2 regions of the Pseudoalteromonas sp. S3178 genome follow, and region 1 is predicted to be linked to the other one. Evidence: predicted binding sites of a transcription regulator. Region 1 holds the regulator's gene; the other holds the start of a gene.
What was found. The regulator LexA, encoded in region 1, represses DNA repair genes until DNA is damaged. The targets are predictions, from matches to a motif close to TACTGTATNNNNATACAGTA.

Region 1 (7,382 bases):
GCGCTAAAAAGTGTATTTATGAAGATAAAGCAAGGATTACTGCTTTGTTAATTTGGTATAAAAGTAAAACTGCGTTAAAGTTTGCGATGAAACTATAAGAGGGTAAAAAGCAGACAATGTCGGAAATTCAATTTTTAAATGTAGATCTAGAGCTTGAGTCTAAACATGATATTAGCGCCTTAGTGGCAGACTTAAAGAAAAACGCGACGGTTTTGCATTATGATAAAGACGAATATCGTCAACTTGCGCGTATTGAAGCCTCAGGTGAAATATCAACACCAGATAAAGCTATTAACCACTTGTGCGAGCTTATTGAGTCGTGTTCACGTAACGCGCTTAAGCAATGGCTAAGCTGCTCGCGAAGAACGTTTGATATTGGCTTTGAATCGGGCACGTCACCTAAGTGTTTTAACCAAGCCCTACATGCAGACACACTGCTACGTATATCTGCGATTGGTGCAGGTATGGAAATTACTATTTATCCTATCGAAAAATAAAAAGAAGTAATTACCTGCGCTCTACAACTGCTGCGGTCATTTTTGATACGCAGCATAGCTCATTGCGACTATTTGTTATTTTTATTTCCCACACAGAACTACGTTTACCTATATGAAAAGCCTTAGCGGTTGCAGTTAAAGTACCATTGCGAGATGCTTTTAAATGGCTTGCGCTAATTTCCTGCCCTACACAATAAAATTTTGTAAAGTCGACAACAAAATTAGCAGCATAGCTTGCTACTGTTTCAGCAAGTACTACATTTGCACCACCGTGAACCATACCCATAGGATTATGATGTTCAGGTATAGCAGGCATAGTGGCAACTAGGTAATCATCACCAATTTCTGTGACTTCAATGCCCATGGTTTTCATTAATGTGCCTTGGCCGTCAATGCCTTCTTCTAACTGTTTGCAAAGCTCTAAAGTGATGGGGTGGTGCCAAATACTCATAATTACTCCTTTGAATTAAAACCAAGTTTATAGCACTTTATAAATGTGAATTTTATAAATACCTAAAATGTACACATATGCTTTTAGTTTAGCTATTTTAAAGCACAATTTAAATTTGCGATTTTTATTTAACTGTATATACTCACAGTTAAATGTACTGTATGGAAAACCAGTTGTATGCGACCATTAACGAAACGCCAAGCTCAAATACTAGAACTCATTAAAGTTTTTATTAAAGACACTGGTATGCCTCCTACACGTGCCGAAATAGCGCAAACATTAGGTTTTAAAAGTGCTAATGCAGCAGAAGAGCACTTAAAAGCACTGGCAAAAAAAGGTGCTATTAAAATGAAGCCAGGCGCCAGCCGTGGAATTCAATTAATTGAAGAAGAAGAGCCAGAGCAGTTAGGCCTACCACTTATAGGGCGTGTTGCTGCAGGTTCTCCTATTTTGGCGCAAGAACATGTTGAGAGCCACTGCAAAATAGATCCTTTAATGTTTAAACCTGCCGCCGATTTTTTACTTCGTGTAAATGGCATGAGTATGAAAGATATTGGTATTATGGATGGTGATTTACTGGCTGTACATCGCACTCAAACCGCTGAAAACGGTCAAGTTGTGGTTGCGCGAGTTGATGAAGATGTAACCGTAAAACGCCTAGAAAAAGCAGGCCGCAAAGTATTATTACACGCCGAAAACGAAGAGTTTACGCCAATAGAAGTAGACCTTGAAAATGAGTCTTTTAATATTGAAGGCTTAGCAGTAGGTGTAATTAGAAACGCCGATTGGATGTAATTTCTAGCCTATATTAGATAGTAAATTTATAAATGCGCACTTTTTAGTGTGCATTTTTGTTTTAAAAACCCACCTTTTAGCAATACTAAAGCAGTCATAAAGTTATCTAAGCTGTAAACTTTTTTGCACTCGTACCTAACTCTTCTTTTATGTGATACACCCCCTATTTTAGCTCGTTTTTTGATTATTAAATTGTATTTATGTTGGTGTAATTAAGGCTCATTTTAAAATATAACTTGTTTGTTTTTTATACTAAAACTTGCTTGTTGTACGTTTTTTAGCTAATTATTAATTTGCTGGGCTAACAATAACTCACAGCTTTTAGTTTTGAGAACACACAATATACACAAACTCTTTGTTGGCACAGCAATACCAATTAAAACAAATAAGATTGGTTAAATAATAAAAATAACGAATAGGCGTTTAAGCCGTATGCCTCTTCGCTTTGCACTCGCAATAGCATCAAAGGAGCCGTCACATGGGTAAACTGACCTCTACCTTGTGGCTTGTATTGATTGTTTTTCCGCAGCATGTAATGGCAAATAGCCAATACAATATGCGCAAAGGCGTAACCGATATAAGCAATAATGTATATCAGCTACACATGACCATATTTTTAATATGTTGTGTGATTGGGGTGATAGTGTTCGCAATTATGTTTTGGGCACTGATTCATCACCGTAAATCTAAAGGGGCAGTACCTGCCCAATTTCATGAAAGTACTAAAGTAGAAATACTTTGGACTGCCATTCCATTTGTTATCTTAATTGCCATGGCAATCCCTGCCACTAAAACACTTATTGCAATGGAAGATGCCAGCAAAGCTGATTTAACCATTAAAATTACTGGTTCGCAGTGGAAGTGGCATTACGAATACATGGGTGAGGATGTCGCGTTTTACTCAATTTTATCTACCCCTCAAGATGAAATAGCCAACCTTGCAGATAAAAATCCAAATTATTTGCTTGAAGTTGATAAGCCATTAGTGCTGCCAATTAATCAAAAAGTACGTTTTTTAATCACCTCGGATGACGTTATTCACTCTTGGTGGGTACCTGATTTTGCTGTTAAAAAAGACGCCAACCCCGGCTTCATAAACGAAACATGGAGCAACATTAACGAAGAAGGTATTTACCGAGGACAGTGCGCTGAGCTGTGCGGTAAAGATCATGGCTTTATGCCAGTGGTGGTCGAGGCAAAATCACAGGAAGATTTTAACGCTTGGCTTGCTGATGCAAAACAAGCAAAGCAAAAAGCGGCATTAGCCGATGCTGCTCTGCTTGATCAAACGTTGCCTAAAGAAGAGTTAATGACTTTAGGCGAGCAAGTGTATATGGCAAGTTGCGCTGCGTGTCATCAGCCAACGGGTATGGGGTTACCAGGCGTATTTCCTGCACTGAAAGGCAGTCCCATTGTGCTTGGTGATATAAAAGATCATATAGATGTTGTGATCCATGGTCGCCCTGGTACTGCAATGCAAGCTTTTGCTAAACAACTATCAATAAAACAACTTGCTGCAGTCATTACCTACAAACGCAATGCGTGGGGTAACGATACGGGTGATGTAATTCAACCTAGTGAAATTCAGGCAGCACTTGATGCTGATGGGGAGGCGAACTAATGAGTAGCATAGTAGAACAATCTAACGCCAATGAAGCTCACCACGGTCATCATCCTGCAAAAGGCTTTAAGCGCTGGTTATATACAACCAATCATAAAGATATTGGCAGCTTATATTTAATTTTTTCGCTGACTATGTTTTTAATTGGCGGCGCTATGGCTATGGTCATTAGGGCCGAATTATTCCAACCTGGGTTACAACTAGTTGAGCCTCATTTTTTTAATCAAATGACCACTGTACATGGCTTGATTATGGTATTTGGTGCGGTTATGCCAGCCTTTACCGGCCTTGCTAACTGGATGGTGCCATTAATGATTGGTGCGCCAGATATGGCATTACCAAGAATGAATAACTGGAGCTTTTGGATATTACCCTTCGCATTTTTAATCCTGCTAGCTTCTTTATTTATGCCTGGCGGTGGCCCTGCATTCGGCTGGACTTTTTACGCTCCACTTTCAACCACTTACAGTAACGATAATACTGCGTTGTTTGTATTTGCCGTTCATATTATGGGTATCAGCTCAATTATGGGCGCAATCAATGTAATTGTGACCATAGTTAATTTGCGTGCTCCGGGTATGACATGGATGAAGCTTCCGTTATTCGTGTGGACATGGCTAATAACTGCATTTTTGTTAATTGCTGTTATGCCTGTACTTGCGGGAGCTGTGACCATGGTACTCACAGATAAATACTTTGCTACTAGCTTTTTTGATGCGGCCGGCGGTGGCGACCCGGTTATGTTTCAGCACATATTTTGGTTTTTTGGTCACCCTGAAGTATACATCATGATTTTGCCAGCTTTTGGCATTATATCGACCATAGTGCCTACCTTTTCGCGTAAAAAACTATTTGGTTATGCGTCCATGGTGTACGCCACCTCATCCATTGCGCTACTTAGTTTTATTGTATGGGCTCACCACATGTTTACCACAGGTATGCCGGTGGCTGGCGAGTTATTTTTTATGTACGCAACGATGCTTATATCGGTGCCAACTGGAGTAAAAGTATTTAACTGGGTAGCGACCATGTGGAAAGGCTCAATTAGCTTTGAAGTCCCCATGCTATTTAGTATTGCCTTTATTGTGCTGTTTACCTTAGGAGGCTTTTCTGGGTTGATGTTAGCCATTACACCTGCTGATTTTCAGTATCACGATACGTACTTTGTGGTGGCGCATTTTCACTATGTATTAGTAACCGGAGCCATCTTTTCGATAATGGCGGGTGCTTATTACTGGCTGCCTAAATGGACCGGTAATATGTTTAATATTACCTTGGCTAAATGGCATTTTTGGCTATCGCTTGTGAGTGTAAATGTACTGTTTTTTCCTATGCATTTTGTAGGGCTTGCCGGTATGCCTAGACGTATTCCAGATTATGCGCTGCAGTTTGCCGATTTTAACGCCATTATAAGTATTGGTGGGTTTGCATTTGGTTTATCGCAGCTTTTATTTGTGGCCGTGGTAATTAAGTGCGCCCGAGGTGGCGATAAAGTGCCTGCAAAAGTATGGGATGGTGCCGAAGGTTTAGAGTGGGAAGTTGAATCGCCAGCGCCGTATCATACCTTTTCTACACCACCGGAAATTAAGTAATGACTCACGCGCCGCTACTTAAACGCTTAGTACTTATTTGCATAGGTATGTTTGCTTTTGCTTTTGCCTTAGTGCCCTTATACGACGTATTTTGCGATGTAACAGGGCTAAATGGTAAGCCATCGCTTGAGCAAGCAAAGCTAAGTACACAGGTTACTCAAAACCGAGAAATAGGGGTGAGTTTTACAACCCATGCGCAAAGTGGCGCGCCATTTGTTGTTAAGTCAAAAGAATACAGTGTTGCTGTTAAACCCGGCGCTATGCGTGAGGTAATGTTTAGCGCTAAAAATAACAGTAACCTCGATAAAGTAATGCAAGCTGTGCCCTCGGTTTCGCCCGGTAAAGCGGCTAAGTATTTACATAAAATTGCCTGTTTTTGCTTTGATCAGCAACCGCTAAAAGCAGGGGAAGAACTTGAGTTTAAACTACTTTTTTATGTTGATACCGCATTACCAAGCGATATAGAAGAGCTAACTTTATCGTACACCGTATTTGATATTAGTGAGCAGCTAGTAGCGAGCAATAACTAGCCTGCATGTCTAGTGTAAAACTAGGAGCAAGTAACATGAATCAAGAATATGAAAATTACTACGTACCAGAGCAAAGCCCATGGCCAATAGTGGGCGCTATTGCTTTGTTTTTTATTGCGGTAGGTGCTGCATTAACGGTTATGAGTGCCTCAAAAGAAGGAGGTGGGAGCGGCGTTTACTTGCTATATTTTGGTATTGCCGTGCTTTTATACATGCTTTATAGCTGGTTCAAAAATGTAATTACTGAGTCCGATCAAGGCTTATATTCAGCGCAAATGGATCGTTCGTTCAGACAAGGTATGAGCTGGTTTATTTTTTCTGAAGTAATGTTTTTTATGGCCTTTTTTGGCGCGTTATTTTATGCACGAATACTATCAGTACCTTGGTTAGGTGGGGCTGGTAATAATGCGATGACTAACGAAGTGCTATGGCCTACCTTTGAAGCCGTTTGGCCGTTAATTACAACACCTGCAGGAGATATAACTCAAGCCATGGGTTGGCAAGGCTTACCGCTTATAAACACATTAATACTACTTACCTCATCGGTTACTTTACATTTTGCCCACGTAGCAATGGAAAACAATAAACGTACGCCACTTAAAGTATTTCTAGGGGCAACTATTTTATTAGGTGTTTGCTTTTTGGCTCTGCAAGTTGAGGAGTATATACACGCCTATAACGATTTAAATTTAACGCTTGATGCCGGTGTATACGGTAATACGTTCTTTTTATTGACTGGTTTTCATGGCATGCATGTAACCCTTGGCACTGTACTGTTGCTGGTTATTTTTTTACGAATATTAAAAGGGCACTTTACTAAAGATAAGCATTTTGCATTTCAAGCTGCTGCTTGGTACTGGCATTTTGTAGATGTGGTATGGCTGTGTTTATTTGTATTTGTATATGTGCTGTAGCATTTATTGGGGAATTATTAGCTTTAATAAAGCCAAATTTAAGTGCGGCAATTACCATAATTAATATAACAACCGAAAACATCACGCGGCGGCCTAAAAAGTGAGACATAGGCCGTCCACTTGTCTTACCAGATACCATAATAAATAAAGCTCTAAATAAGTTAAAAAGTATAAACAGTAACAACAGTACGATAATAATTTTAATAATCACTGGGTTGAACCTTATGCAGTTAGTTTTATGGCACAAACAAAAGCTTAGCTCAATAATCACACTCTGTATGGTGACGGTTGTGGTACTTGTTTGTGTGCGCTTAGGGTTTTGGCAGCTACAAAGAGCTGAGCAAAAACAGCAGCAGTTAACGGCTATTGAAAAATTGCAAACCCAAGGTGTTATGAGTTGGCAGCAACTTACTAATTTACCCTCTAACTGGAATAAAACAGGGGTGTTGGTTGAATTAACTGGGGTATTTATTCAAGATCAATATTGGCTGTTGGATAATCAAGTTTACAATGGGCAAGTCGGATACGACTTATTAGTATTGTTTAAACCAGCAGATGACTCCCACACTATTTTGGTAAACCTTGGCTGGGTTAAGGCCCCGCTATCTCGAAGTGAATTACCAAAAATAAAGCTTCCTACTAAGCGCTTTACATTAATTGCACAAATAAAAGAGAACAACCTCAGTGGCTTTACGCTCGAACGCGAAGCTGCTCCCTCCAATATTAGAATTCAAAATATTGACCTTAATAAGCTAAGCCAAACCAGTCAGCAAAAACTCGTTAACTACATGGCTTATAGGCAAGGTGAAGGGGATGAATTAGCTACTCCTCATTATAAAGCTGTTGTTATGAGCCCGCAAAAACATCATGCCTACGCAGTACAGTGGTTTTTAATCGCCATTGCCTGTGTATTCGTGGCTGTTTTTGCTAGTAAAAAAAGGACACACAATGAAAAATAAACCACTTTTATTATTTGTAATCT
Region 2 (7,382 bases), on a different contig from region 1:
CATTGCCAACAGCAAGAGTAGCAAACATTTTATGATTCACTTTATAAACGTCAACCTCTTGCGCAAATGGTTTAGTAACCTGCACAAGTGGTTTTTTAATTAAATACTCATGTACTTTTGTCTGGTCCATGATCCATTCCTTGAAGTCATACTCGGTAAAGCTACCATAGCAGTTTTTTAATGATTTGATTATATGTATTTTAGTATAAATTAGAATTTTGCAAGCTAATACAATCTAATACAGTAAATGTAGATTATAAGATCAACTTTATTGTTGAACAAAATCTAGTTCGTGGTATGTTTCTGCCAATCACAAAAATAATAGGAATACACACATGCCAAAGGCGAGTGAAGTTAAAAAAGGTACGGCGATTGATTTTAATAATCGTGTTTTAGTTGTAAAAGATATTGTGCGCTCTGTGCCGCAGGGTCGTGCAGGTGGTAGCTTATACCGTATGCGTTTATACGATGTAGTAACCGGTGCTAAAGTAGACGAGACATTTAAAGACAGCGATATGTTAACGCTTGCCGATTTAACTCGTCGTGAAGTGATGCTTTCGTATGTAGATGGCGACGAATATGTATTTATGGATAACGAAGATTACACACCTTATAACTTAAATAAAGACGCAATAGCTGAAGAAATTCAATTCGTTAATGAAGAAACGCAAGGCGTACACGTAATTGTTATTGATGGCGCTCCGGTAGGTCTTGATTTACCTTCAAGTGTTGAACTTGTTGTTGAAGAAACAGACCCTTCAATTAAAGGTGCTTCAGCAAGTGCTCGCTCTAAACCAGCAAAGCTTTCTACTGGCTTAACTATTTCTGTACCAGAGCATATTTCTACAGGTGATCGCATCCGTATTAATACAGTAGAACACAAATTTATGGGTCGTGCTGAAAAGTAATACCAAACCTTTAGCCCATATAAATACAGGGCTCAAAGTAAAAAGGGAGTAACATTAGTTACTCCCTTTTTTTATGTGTTTTTTAATACGGCTAGCTTGCTTGCTGCTCGTCGTCTTTAATTGGCGCTATATTATCAGCTTTCTTATTTTTTGTAGGTGCCTTAGCTGCTGCAGGCTCTTTGCCACCTTTAAGTACTGCCATAAAGTCATCTTTACTTTTTGCAATTTCAAGTGCTAATGATTCGACTTGTTGCTCGCTTAACGGCACATCTACCTTTTCTAACATCAGTTCAAGTGACTCTGCTATATCCAGCATTTTGTCATAGGCATCAGCTTCTTTTTTGGTAGTAAACGTCATGCGCTCAACTCCGTTTCGTTCTACAACATATTTAACAACAACAGCCATGATCTCTCCTGCAAGCTTGCGTGGTACTGTGGTTTATAAAAACCATTATATTACTGTTTTTATGTACAGTAATGGTTTGCGAAGGATTTTGCAAGCTAAGAGTATTGATTTTCACTGTCTTAAATTTGACAAAAAACTGTAACTTTACTTTAGTTAAGCAATCACTTGTTGTACCAGCTGCATTTTCAGGATTTCGGATCATGGTGATAATGCGTTTAGGTACTCTTTAAGTGACGAGCATTTTGTTCTTTGTTTATTGATTTTCCTGAGCAATATTTAAAAAAATTAGAAAGAACAATAAGGACGAACAAATGAAGATTATAAAAAGCTTACTAGTTGTAGGTGTGCTGCTATTCATGCCTATAACCGCTGTACAGGCACAATTACCCGAAGTAACAAAGCAAATGCCACAGTTTGAAACCGTGAGTATAAATAATGCGGATGCTGAAATGCTTGCTCAACTGCCGGGTATAGGTAAGAAAAAAGCGCAGGCAATTGTGGATTACCGTGAAGAAAACGGCGAATTTAAAAGTGTCAGTGATTTATCGCAAGTTAAAGGAATCGGTAAAAAGCTATTAGCCAAATTAGAAGGAAAAGTATCACTTTAAAGCTAGTAAGTAATAATCAGGGCGCTATGCGCTCTGATTAAATTGTTTTAGCGCATCGCTTAAGTGCTTTTTAGCAAAATTTATTTCAATAGGTGTTGTTAATAGCGGATAGCAAAGCCCACCTAGTATCAAAAACGGGATTAATATCCAGCCTTTAAATACCGTAAATATTAAAAATAATGGGCTAAGTAATAACAACTTTATAATACGTAATAAAACCTTATCAATTGGCGATAGCATGCTTAACGAAAGTGCTATTACGTCCTGACGTTTGCGTACTTTTAGGTGTTTAAGCTCATCTAATTGGCTTGAAAAAAATGTAAACATATCAAATCGACTTTTTAATTAATAAACGGCCAATAACTATAATAAATAATGTTAGTGAGAAAATCCCAAATATAATTTCCATCCAAGCAGGCATACTCAAACTAATAAATTGCCAATCTATATTTCCACAATCCCCGGTTGCTTGAAAAAAGCTAGGTATCCATTCGTGCAGCGGCATAAAAGGTGGGAAGTTTGGTTCAAACTCGCAGCTAAATGCAAAAGGGTCTGTGGTAGTTTGCATCTCAATATGTTCGCGAGCAATTAAATATCCCCAAATACTCGAAACTCCCCACAATAAATATGCAAGTGTTCTTGCTAGTTTGCTTTTAGGTTTAGTCGAACCAATAATACCTGCGCCTAATAAACCTAACACAGCGGTACGCTGATAAATGCACATAATGCACGGTGCTAAGCCCATCTGGTATTGAAAAAATAGTGCGGTGACTTCTAGTAAAAACACAATGCCAGTAAATAACAACCATGGTGTACGTTGAGTGGGGAGGTGAGCGAGCCAGTTCATAAAAATTCCGCATTTAAATAAGACGTTAGATTATGTACTAGGATAAAGTAAGCGGCAACAAAAAGTAAAAAAAAGCTACCGAAGTCACTTTTTTTAAGATGAAATTATTGACCATTCGATACAGCGCTAATAGAAGTAACATGCTTATCTAATTAGATCTTATTGATGCATTAATTGAATTAGAGGTTTGCGATAGACAATATTTGAAAGCCATGACTAAGGACATACCGACTCTAAAACTAATATCCAGAAAGTTAATCGAACTTAAGCTTTATATGAATAAAATTCCTAGAAATAACAATGTACCTACGATGAATATTACCTTTAGGACTGCGCAGTTTAGCTAAATTAGATAAATATAAATTTAATTATTTATCAATTTTTAATTTCTACTCATTTGCTTTATTAATCTACTTACTTTACTTGTTAGTTATGCTTCGTCTGGTACAATCAGTCAGTTATTCGTGTAAAACGATGAGTATTGATTAATTCGAGTGGGAACTGGATGAGAATTTTTAAAGCGAAAAGCCCAGCAGGATTTGCTGAAGAATATATAGTTGAGTCTATTTGGAATGGCGATTTCCCTCCAGGTTCAATTCTACCGGCAGAGCGAGAGCTTTCAGAGTTAATTGGTGTAACAAGAACAACCCTACGTGAAGTGTTACAGCGTTTAGCACGCGATGGTTGGTTAACCATTCAGCATGGCAAACCAACTAAAGTAAATAACTTTTGGGAAACATCAGGCTTAAATATACTTGAAACACTAGCGCGCCTAGATGAAGATAAAATGCCAGAGCTTACAGATCAGCTTTTATCTGCGCGAACAAATATAAGTGCTATTTATACACGTGCCGCTATTAAGTTAAACCCAGAACGCGTAATTGAAATTTTATCAGAAAGCGATGAATTAGAAGATACAGCTCAAGCATTCGCTGATTACGATTATAAAGTACATCACGAACTTGCCGTTGCAGGTAACAACCGTATTTATGTACTTATATTGAACGGCTTTAGAGGTTTTTACTTTAAGATTGGCTGTCATTACTTCTCAGATGCGGGAACTCGCGAGTTAGCTCGTCAGTTCTACAAAGATTTAACTGTTCTTGCTCAAAACAGAGAGCATGACGGGGCTATTTCGATGATGCGTAAGTTTGGCCATCAAACTGGCGAAATTTGGCAAAAAATTCGTGATGATATGCCTTCCGATATAATGGATTAAATTGAGATTAAAAACCTGCATTTGCAGGTTTTTTTGTATCTCTAATGCAGTATTTACTTACATTCGGTATTTTCGATTGCTCATATCGCTAAATACGATTGTTCTTTTATATCGAATAACTCTAGAATGCCAAATAATTATATGTTTGCGCTATTGGTTTTTAATTTTTAGCGCCCATATAACTATCAGTATTGCGTTAGCAATCTAAAACAAACTCAAAATATTTGGAGAATAAAATGGGTGTATTAGTAGGCCGCCAGGCACCAGACTTTACCGCTGCAGCTGTTCTAGGTAACGGTGAAATTGTAGATAGCTACAACCTTCACGAAACAATTAAAGGTAAAAAAGCAGTAATCTTCTTTTACCCACTAGATTTCACGTTTGTATGTCCTTCTGAACTTATCGCATTTGATAAGCGTTTTGAAGAATTTAAAAAGCGTGGCGTAGAAGTAATTGGTGTTTCTATCGATTCACAATTCTCACATAACGCATGGCGTAACACGCCTGTAGCTGACGGCGGTATTGGTAAAGTTCAATACGCACTAGTTGCAGACGTTAAACACGAAATCTGTAAAGCATACGACGTTGAGCACCCAGAAGCGGGTGTTGCATTTCGTGGTTCTTTCTTAATCGATGAAGAAGGTAACGTACGTCACCAAGTAGTGAACGATTTACCACTTGGCCGTAACATCGACGAAATGATCCGTATGGTTGACGCTTTAGCATTTCACAGCGAAAACGGCGAAGTTTGCCCAGCTGGTTGGACTGAAGGTAAAAAAGGTATGGACGCAAGCCCTGAAGGTGTTGCTAAATTCCTATCTGAAAACGAAGGCGAGCTATAATTTAGCCCTTTGCTTTTAATAAAAAACCGCCAAATGGCGGTTTTTTTGTTTTAAGCATAGCCCATTCTAAATGGGTTTTAGCTAATTAAAACGAGAAGCTAACTTTAGTATAGAAGTAGCGGCCTCTAGGATTGTGTACACCTGAAGCATAACCGTATAAATCAGCGTCACCATCACCAATTGCAAATGGTGGCTCTTCATCAAATAAGTTATTTACACCTAACGATACTTTAGTTGAGTCAGTAACACGATAAGATGTTTGTAAGTCTACCAATGTTTGCGAATCAACCATGCGTGATGTATTGCTATCGAAGTCTAAATTACCGTCAAAATCAATATCAGGGGTATCTTCAAACTCACCTACATAACTGATGTTTACGTTTGTATTAAACTCGCCAATTTCCCAGTTTGTAGAGAAAATCCAGCGGTGCTCTGGATAGCCATACTCACCGGTATAATCACGACCATCTTTTTCAAATTTATCTTGGTAAGCCCATTCTAGGTTAAATTTAAGCAAACCTAGGTCATCAAGTGAGTGATTGTAGTTAGCTGAAACATCAACCCCAGATACTTCTTGCGAAGAAACGTTTTCAAATGTGCTGTAAATTTTTTGAATTGTTCCTAAGCTGTCGCCACCTGTAGGTGCTAAACGCACACATACAGTACTATCTTGGTTATTACACTCAGAGTTATAAATTGGACCAAACTCTTGCTCATCAATTTTGTTATCTTGAGTGATGCTCCACACATCAATACTTAAACCGAATTCAGCTGTAGGCGCCCAAATGAAGCCTACATTCCATGATTCTGATTCCTCAGCTTCAAGGTCCGGGTTACCAGCAAATTCAATATTGTAATCAAGTGCATCACAATCAAGGCCGGTTGCTTCACAGCGGTATGTATCTACAAAGAATTGGCTTTCTTGAGATGGACCCAAACCAACTTGTGCCAAAGAAGGCGCTCTAAAACCTTGTGCCCAAGAGCCACGTACTGTGATTTCATCAGTAGGCGCCCAGCGAAGAGCTACTTTAGGATTCGTTGTTGTACCAAAGTCACTGTAGTCATCGTAACGGCCAGCGAGTTGTAGCTCTAAATTTTCAGCAAGAGGAATAGAAAATTCAACATAGGCTGCGTATTGTTCACGATCTGCAGATGCCGATACAGATTCTGTACCAAATATTAAGCCACGTTGAAATTGATCATCAGGAATGTCATTCACATCTTCTTCACGGTATTCAATACCTGCAGCCATCATTACTACATCGTCGCCAAAACTAAATGCTTCGCCTGTAATGTTTGCATCAAAAGAGGTCATGTGAGACTCACCACGACGCACTAAGCTTGTTGTAATGCGGTCAATTACAGCTGGGTCGTTGTACGTGCCACCAAATGGGTTGTAGTTTCCTGCATCAATTTCTTGTTGTAAGAAATCAGTACGAACCCAGCCTTGTGTTCTATCACCTGTTTGAAGAGATTTACTACGGCCTTTTTGTACCGCAGTTTCCCAGCTCCAGTCGTTAAATTCACCTCTAAGCCCTGCAACAAAGCGAAGCGTATCTGATTCAATATCCCATTGGCGTGCGCCAGCATCAACTGTACGGTAACGACCAATTTGAATGTCTTCACCAAATGGATTGTTAGGGTGATTCGCTGGGACAGTTAAGCCTGCATCTTCATCAAGTGGAGTAGGGGCTCCGGCTGCAACAGACGTATTGTGCTGTACTGCCATTTCTAAAAAGCCTGTAATGCCATTGTCAAAGTTATATTCAAATTGAGAAATAGCACCTACGCGCTCAGACTCTGGTGCAATATAACCGTATGGGCCGTAATCAAATAAACAACTACCGCTTGAAGTTGCGTTTTCTGCAGGACAAGCCGGATCAATTGTTTTAACACCATCTACATAAAAATATCCCGGGAAACCACGAGATGAGCGAAAATCTTCACCCCCATAAGGTGACTGATTTGCTGTACCTAAGCTGCCCATTTCATCAGATGATAGTGAGGTGTTTTTAAAGTAATCAATGATCACAGAAGCACTACTTTTCTCGCTAGTAGTCCCCCATACTAAGCTTGCTGTTGTTTCTTCATAGCTTGGGCCATCAGTACCACCGTAGCCTAAATTAACTTCAACACCGTCAATGTCTTTTTTCAAGATAACGTTTACAACACCGGCTACTGCGTCTGAGCCGTAAATAGCAGATGCGCCATCTTTTAAAATATCTATACGCTCAATCGCTGATACAGGTATGCTGTTGATATCTACAAATGAATTTGTGATACCTTCGGCGAATGCACTAATAGATACACGACGGCCATTGATTAATACGAGCGTAGCATCAGCACCTAAGCCACGTAAACTAACAGCAGCAGACCCATTTGCAGTTGAATCTTGGTTGTTACCACGTGTAGAGAAAGTACCGCTACCCGCTACAGGCATTCTTTCGAGGAGTTGTTGTAGGTTGTCATAACCCATGTTTTCAATATCAGCTCTTCCGATTGATTGTACCGGAGAAGGTCCTTCGATATCTGAACGTTTAATTCGCGAGCCA

Region 2: a site for LexA is predicted at 1,366-1,385, ahead of CWC11_RS10515 (YebG family protein). Genes of this name have one in related genera too.

Annotation. Positions count from the first base shown of each region.
Region 1 is NZ_PNCW01000040.1:34,644-42,025, forward strand. Features, by position in the region: gene CWC11_RS12725 (hypothetical protein) at 117-497, shown strand; gene CWC11_RS12730 (PaaI family thioesterase) at 508-948, opposite strand; gene lexA (transcriptional repressor LexA) at 1,126-1,743, shown strand; gene coxB (cytochrome c oxidase subunit II) at 2,222-3,364, shown strand; gene ctaD (cytochrome c oxidase subunit I) at 3,364-4,956, shown strand; gene CWC11_RS12750 (cytochrome c oxidase assembly protein) at 4,956-5,486, shown strand; gene CWC11_RS12755 (cytochrome c oxidase subunit 3) at 5,522-6,400, shown strand; gene CWC11_RS12760 (DUF2909 domain-containing protein) at 6,303-6,671, opposite strand; gene CWC11_RS12765 (SURF1 family protein) at 6,625-7,359, shown strand; gene CWC11_RS12770 (transmembrane cytochrome oxidase associated protein) at 7,349-7,382, shown strand, end outside.
Region 2 is NZ_PNCW01000032.1:31,615-38,996, forward strand. Features, by position in the region: gene CWC11_RS10505 (MmcQ/YjbR family DNA-binding protein) at 1-130, opposite strand, end outside; gene efpL (elongation factor P-like protein EfpL) at 336-908, shown strand; gene CWC11_RS10515 (YebG family protein) at 1,000-1,314, opposite strand; gene CWC11_RS10520 (ComEA family DNA-binding protein) at 1,626-1,922, shown strand; gene CWC11_RS10525 (DUF6170 family protein) at 1,947-2,249, opposite strand; gene dsbB (disulfide bond formation protein DsbB) at 2,251-2,769, opposite strand; gene fadR (fatty acid metabolism transcriptional regulator FadR) at 3,275-3,988, shown strand; gene CWC11_RS10540 (peroxiredoxin) at 4,225-4,830, shown strand; gene CWC11_RS10545 (TonB-dependent receptor) at 4,916-7,382, opposite strand, start outside.